One region of the Streptomyces sp. NPDC048172 genome, then DNA from elsewhere that is predicted to be linked to it. Evidence: riboswitches for the same ligand, from Rfam matches in the RefSeq annotation. Region 1 holds a riboswitch; each other region holds the start of a gene.
The links. A riboswitch is a leader RNA that binds a small molecule or an ion and turns the genes downstream of it on or off. The one in region 1 is predicted to bind thiamine pyrophosphate.

Region 1 (2,256 bases):
TGACCGTGGTGTCCCAGCCCAACTCCTCGCTGGTGGCGCCGACGACCAGTTCGCCGCTGGCGCGCGGGACGAGATAGAGGTGGCCGCCGCGGACGACCGCGCGCACGGTGCGCGAGAGGAACGGGCCGAACCGGGACGGCGGCATCCATAGCCGCAGCACCTGCCCCTTCACCGGGCGGACCGGCGGCAGCACGTCCGGCGGGACGCCGTCCAGACGGCCGCTGTACGAGCCGAGGGCCAGCACCGTCTGCCCGGCGTCGAGCACCGTGCCGTCGTCCAGGTCGGCGCCCGTAGCGCGGCCGTTCGCGGTGCGCAGCCGTACGGCCGAGGCGCGGTGGAACGTCACGCCCGCGCGCTCGCAGGCCACCAGCAGCGCGGCGGCGAGGCGGCGCGGATCGACCTGGTGGTCGCCGTCGACGCGCAGCCCGCCCCGTACCGAGGGGGCGAGCATCGGTTCGAGACGGCGGCACTCGCGGCCGGTCAGCCACTCCGACTCCAGGCCGCAGCGGAGCTGGAGCGCGTGGAGTTCGCGCAGATGGGCGCGGTCGTCGGCGTCGAGCGCCACGGCGAGGGTGCCGCAGGCGCGGTAGCCGGTCTCCTGGCCGCTCGCCTCCTCCAGCTCCGCGACGAAGTCCGGATAGCGGCGTGCCGAGGCGAGGTTGAGGGCGAGCAGCGTCTCCTCGCCGTAGTGCAGCTCGGTGACGGCGGCGAGCATCCCGGCGGCCACCTGGGCCGCGCCGCCGCCCGGCGCCGGGTCGACGACGGCGACGCGCAGCCCGCGCCGCGCGGCCCGCCAGGCCGTGACCAGGCCGATGAGCCCGCCGCCGAGCACGGCGACGTCGGGGGAGGAGGAGGGGGAGGGGGAGGGGGAGTGGGGTGTGACGCGCATGGGAAGAACGCAGCTCCCTTCGCCGGTATGACCCGGATCAGGTTCGGACGGTCGGAGGCCGCCCAGCCTCCCTCTCAGCCCGGTACGTCCGGGCTCCCGCGTATGTCCGCCCCAGCGTACTGCGGCGCCTCCGGCGCGGGGAGTCCGGCTTAGAGTGATCGTGTGAGCGACAGTCAGAAGCAGCAGAGAGTCGTGATCGTCGGGGCCGGGATGGCGGGGGTGCAGACCGCCGTGCAGCTCCGCGAGCAGGGGTGGCCGGGGCCGGTCCGGCTGATCGGCGCCGAGCCGCACGCGCCGTACGACCGTCCGCCGCTGTCCAAGGCGGTGCTGCTCGGCAAGGGCGAGGCGGCCGAGCACCCGGTCTTCGACATCGACTTCGCCGCGCTCGGCATCGAGCTGGAGCTGGGCCGCACCGTCACCGGGCTCCGCCCCGGCGAGCAGCTGCTGGACACCGAGGCGGGGCCGGTGCGTTACGACCGGCTGGTGGTCGCCACGGGGGCCGAGCCCGTCGCGCTGCCCGGCAGCGAGGGCGTTCCCGGCGTGCATCTGCTGCGCACCCTCGACGACGCGGCGCGGCTGCGGCCCGTGCTCGCCGCGGGCGGCGACGTGGTGGTCGTCGGCGCGGGCTGGATCGGCGCGGAGTTCGCGACCGCGGCCCGGGAGCGCGGCTGCCGGGTCACCGTCGTGGAGGCGGCGCCGCGCCCGCTGCCCGGTGCGCTGCCCGCCGAGGTCTCCGAGCCGATGCGCGCCTGGTACGAGGAGGCGGGGGCCGAGCTGCGTACGGGCGTCGCCGTGGCCTCCGTCGAGCGGGGCGCCGTCGTCCTCGCGGACGGCACCCGGCTGCCCGCCGACGCCGTGGTCGTCGGCATCGGGGCCCGGCCCGCGACCGGCTGGCTGGAGGGCTCGGGGATCGAGCTGGGCGCGCACCGCGAGGTGCTGGCCGACGCGGGCCTGCGCGCCTCCGCCGAGCACGTCCACGCGGTCGGGGACTGCGCCTCCTTCCCCTCAGCGCGCTACGGCGAGCGGCTGCTGATCCACCACTGGGACAACGCGCTCCAGGGCCCCCGTACGGTCGCGGCGAACCTGGTCGCCGAGGGCCACGCGGACAGCGCGGCCGAGCGCGTGCTCTACGACCCGGTGCCCTACTTCTGGTCGGAGCAGTTCGGCCGTTTCGTGCAGTACGTGGGACACCACCGGGACGGCGACGCACTCGTGTGGCGGGGCGATCCTGCGGGCGCCGCGTGGTCCGTGTGCTGGCTGCGCGGGGAGCGGCTGGTGGCGCTGCTGGCGGTGGGCCGCCCGCGCGATCTGGCCCAGGGCCGCAAGCTCGTCCAGAGCGGGGCCGAGGTGGACAAGGCCCTGGTAGC
Region 2 (2,256 bases), on a different contig from region 1:
GCGCATCGCCGAACGGTAGATTTTCCGCCAACTCGCACCCGGGTCCGCCTCCTTCAGCTCCCAGACGGCGGACGTCTGCGTGACCGTCACGTCGTCGAGCACGCCGAGCGAGCCGATCAGCACCCCCGCCAGCAGCAGGCCCTGGATCTCGATGTTCGGGTACAGGCCGTGCACCAGGCCCGTCTGGTCGTCCGTGTTCCCCGTGAGCCGGGCCCAGCCGATGAAGAGCGAGCCCAGCAGCCCGATCAGCAGCAGCGAGATCAGTGTGCCGAGCACCGCCACCGACGTACGGGCCGAGAGCCCGTGGCACAGGTAGAGCGACGCCAGCATGATCGCGCTGCCCCCGACGACGGCCACCACCAGGGGGTTCGAGCCCTGGAGTATCGCGGGCAGGATGAAGAGCGTGAGCACCGCGAAGCTCACCGCCAGGCCCACCAGCGCCAGCACTCCGCGCAGCCGCCCCACCAGCACCACGAAGAGCGCGAAGAGGCCCGCGAGCAGGACCATCGGCACGTCACGGTTGGTGTCCACGACGGTGTACTGGAGATTGCGGGGCGCCTTCTCGGCGTAGGCCACGACCACCTTCTGCCCCACGTCGAACTTCCGTGTGGCGTCCGGCGTGACGACCTCCGTGTAGCGGTGGCCCTTGTCCTTGCCCTCGGAGATCTCGACCGTGGCCTTCTGGCAGGAGCCCGACGACTTCCCCTCGCCGCCCGGCCCGCTCCCCTGTCCCTGGCCTCCCTGCCCGCCCTGGCCCTGCTGCGGGGGCGGCTGCTGGGCGTTGACGTCCCGGCAGTCGACCTCGGCCAGCTTGACGACCTTCGCCTGGAAGGTGGGCCGGTCGAAGCCGACGCCGGAGTGGTCGTGCTCGTGCCCGGGCGTGCCGCCCGGCCAGAGCACGACGAGCCCGGCGAGGACCGCGACGGCGAACGGCACGAGCACCGCGGCGATGACCTTGCGCAGATGCCGCGAGACGGGCGCGGGCGGGCCGTGGGCGTGCGCGTGGCTGTGCCCGTGGCCGTGCGGCTGACTGGGAAGGTGCGGCGGGGGCGGCGGAGGCGGCGGCTGATGCGGCTGCTGATGCGGCTGCGGCGACTGGGGCGGCGGGGGCGGCGGGGAATGGCTCACCGACAGATCATCGCAAGAACGTCCGGGCGGGCTGTTCAGTATGCGCGGTGTGCCGCTAGCGTAGAGACGCCTTTGCACATCGCGGGAGCTCCGAGCACGGGGCTGAGAGGGCGCTGACCTCCGTGGCGGGACCTACGGAAACGGCTGCGTCGACCGCCGAACCTGTTACCGGGTAATGCCGGCGTAGGGAGTGGGTCTACATGACCATGCAGGATGCACGCACGCCTGCGGAGACCGCCATCGGCTCGCACAAGGGATACGTGGAGGGGAACCGCCCGGACATCCGGGTACCCGTCCGGCGAGTGCACCTCACCAACGGCGCCGACGTGACGCTCTACGACACGTCCGGGCCGTACACCGACCCCAACATCACCACCGACGTGCGCCGCGGCCTCGCGCCGCTGCGCGAGAACTGGATCATCCAGAGGGGAGACACCGAGGAGTACGCGGGCCGCGAGCTGCGCCCCGAGGACGACGGCGTCAAGCACACCGCGCCACGCGGCGGCCTCCGCAACCTGGACGCCGTCTTCCCCGGCCGCCCGCGCCAGCCCCGCAGGGCCCGCGAGGGCGGCGCCGTCACGCAGCTCGCGTACGCGAAGCGGGGCGAGATCACGCCGGAGATGGAGTACGTGGCCGTACGGGAGAACCTCGCACCCGAGTTCGTCCGGGACGAGATCCTGGCGGGCCGGGCCGTCCTCCCCGCCAACGTGAACCACCCGGAGACCGAGCCGATGATCATCGGCAAGAACTTCCTGGTGAAGGTCAACGCCAACATCGGCAACTCCGCCGTCACCTCCTCCATCGAGGAGGAGGTCGAGAAGATGACGTGGGCGACCCGGTGGGGCGCCGACACCGTCATGGACCTCTCGACCGGCCGCAACATCCACACCACCCGCGAGTGGGTGCTGCGCAACTCCCCCGTCCCCATCGGCACCGTCCCCCTCTACCAGGCCCTGGAGAAGGTCGACGGCCGCGCCGAGGAGCTGTCCTGGGACGTCTACAAGGACACGGTCATCGAGCAGTGCGAGCAGGGCGTCGACTACATGACGGTGCACGCGGGCGTCCTGCTCCGCTACGTCCCGCTCACGGCCCGCCGCAAGACCGGCATCGTCTCGCGCGGCGGCTCGA
Region 3 (2,256 bases), on a different contig from region 1:
TCGCGCAGCCCCCGCCCGACGATCGCGGCCACGGGCCATGCGAAGAACACCGCGAAGAACACGGCGGGCACGGCCATCAGTCCCAGCCGCGTCCAGGTGCCGCGGACGTCCCGCCGGGGCCGGGGCCGGGACGGAGCGGCTACTTCACGACGAGCGAGGTCCATGTCTTGATCCACTGCTCACGGTTCTTGGCGATCCGGTCCGGGGCCATGGTGGCCGGGTCGTCGATCTTCTCGCCGTACTCGGTGAACAGCTCCGGCAGCGCCGCGTCCTTCCGGACGGGGTTGACGAACATCTGGAGCGGCATGTCCTCCTGGAACTCCTTGCTGACCAGGAAGTCCAGCAGTGCCTTGCCGCCCTTGGTGTTCTTCGCGCCGTTCAGCAGCCCGGCGAACTCGGTCTGCCGGAAGCAGGTGTCCTTGGCGATGCCGGTCGGCGCCTGCTTCGGCTGCGGCTTCTTGCCGAGGACCTCGACGGGCGGGCTGGAGGCGTAGGAGACGACGAGGGGGCGGTCGCCCTTGCCCTTGCCGCCGCGGGAGCCGCTGAAGCGGTCGTTGTACGCCTGTTCCCAGCTGTCGACGACCTCGACACCGTTGGCGCGGAGCTTCTTCCAGTAGCCCTGCCAGTCCTTGTCGCCGTACTTGGCGGCGGTGGCGAGGAGGAAGCCGAGGCCCGGCGAGGAACTGGCGACGTTCTCGGTGACCAGGAGGTTCTTGTACTTGGGCTTGACCAGGTCGTCGAGGGTGCGCGGCGGCGCGAGCTTCTTGCGCTCGAACCAGGCGCGGTCGTAGTTGACGCAGATGTCGCCCGTGTCGACGGGGGTGACCCGGTGCTTGCCCGCGTCGAGCTGGTGCTCCTCGGGCACCTTGCCGAGTCCCTTGGCCTCGTACGGCGCGAAGACGCCCTTGTCGAGGGGGCGGGAGAGCAGGGTGTTGTCGACGCCGAACAGGACGTCGCCCTGCGGATGGTCCTTGTTGAGGACGGCCTGGCTGACGGCCGACCCGGCGTCGCCGCCGCGCAGGACCTTCACCTTGTAGCCGGTCTTCTCCGTGAAGTCCTTGAGGACCTTCTTGGAGGCGGCGAAGGAGTCGTGGGTGACGAGCGTGACGGTCTTGGAGTCGTCTCCGCTGCCCGAGCCGCCGCAGCCGGTGGCGACGAGGGCGAGAGCGAGGACGGCGGTGGTGGCGGCAGCGGCGCGCCGCGCGTGCTTCTTCATCGTGTGCATCGACTTCCTACCCGGCATGACCCGGGCGAGGTTCGAGGGTCTGCGGCGCCGCACGCGATGCTCTGTCCCGCGCACGGACGGCCGCACTCTCAGCGCTGTGAGCGCTCCCCTGTCGGCTGTGAGGTTGTCAGGCCACCATGACGTGACCCTGTTCGAACGATATCAGTCAGGCATCAGCCGGGATCAGCCAGGATCAGCGCTCGGTCGCCGCGAGCTGGCCGCACGCGCCGTCGATCTCCTGCCCCCGGGTGTCCCGCACGGTCACGGGCACACCGTGCGATTCCAGCGTCCGTACGAACTCCGCCTCGTCCTCCGGGCGGGACGCGGTCCACTTCGAACCGGGCGTCGGGTTGAGCGGGATCAGGTTCACATGGACCCGCTTGCCCTTCAACAGCCGGCCCAGCAGGTCGGCCCGCCACGCCTGGTCGTTGATGTCGCGGATCAGCGCGTACTCGATGGAGACGCGGCGGCCCGACTTGGCCGCGTACTCCCACGCGGCGTCCAGGACCTCGCTCACCTTCCACCGGGTGTTGACCGGTACGAGGGTGTCGCGCAGCTCGTCGTCGGGGGCGTGCAGGGAGACCGCGAGGCGGCACTTGAAGCCTTCGTCGGCGAAGCGCAGCATCGCCGGGACGAGACCCACCGTCGAGACGGTGATGCCCCGCTGGGAGATGCCCAGCCCGTCGGGCTCGGGGTCGGTCAGCCGCCGGATGGCGCCGACGACCCGCTTGTAGTTGGCGAGGGGCTCGCCCATGCCCATGAAGACGATGTTCGAGATCCGCGCGGAGCCGCCGGGGACCTCCCCGTCGCGCAGGGCGCGCATGCCGTCGACGATCTGGTGCACGATCTCGGCCGTCGACAGGTTCCTGTCGAGGCCCGCCTGCCCGGTGGCGCAGAACGGGCAGTTCATCCCGCAGCCCGCCTGCGAGCTGATGCACATCGTCGCCCGGTCCGGATACCGCATCAGCACGGACTCGACGAGCGTCCCGTCGTGCAGCTTCCACAGCGTCTTACGGGTCGTGTCGTTGTCG

Region 2: linked by a shared signal. The riboswitch ahead of thiC (phosphomethylpyrimidine synthase ThiC) and the one ahead of thiO (glycine oxidase ThiO) in region 1 are both predicted to bind thiamine pyrophosphate.
Region 3: linked by a shared signal. The riboswitch ahead of ACGF3A_RS08030 (thiamine ABC transporter substrate binding subunit) and the one ahead of thiO (glycine oxidase ThiO) in region 1 are both predicted to bind thiamine pyrophosphate.

What each region holds. Positions count from the first base shown of each region.
Region 1 is NZ_JBIDAT010000004.1:488,852-491,107, reverse strand. Features, by position in the region: gene thiO (glycine oxidase ThiO) at 1-889, opposite strand, end outside; TPP riboswitch at 886-999, opposite strand; gene ACGF3A_RS19970 (NAD(P)/FAD-dependent oxidoreductase) at 1,052-2,256, shown strand, end outside.
Region 2 is NZ_JBIDAT010000002.1:446,910-449,165, reverse strand. Features, by position in the region: gene ACGF3A_RS10595 (YibE/F family protein) at 1-1,128, opposite strand, end outside; TPP riboswitch at 1,200-1,335, shown strand; gene thiC (phosphomethylpyrimidine synthase ThiC) at 1,329-2,256, shown strand, end outside.
Region 3 is NZ_JBIDAT010000001.1:1,736,003-1,738,258, reverse strand. Features, by position in the region: gene ACGF3A_RS08035 (ABC transporter permease) at 1-164, opposite strand, end outside; gene ACGF3A_RS08030 (thiamine ABC transporter substrate binding subunit) at 140-1,216, opposite strand; TPP riboswitch at 1,213-1,346, opposite strand; gene rlmN (23S rRNA (adenine(2503)-C(2))-methyltransferase RlmN) at 1,419-2,256, opposite strand, start outside.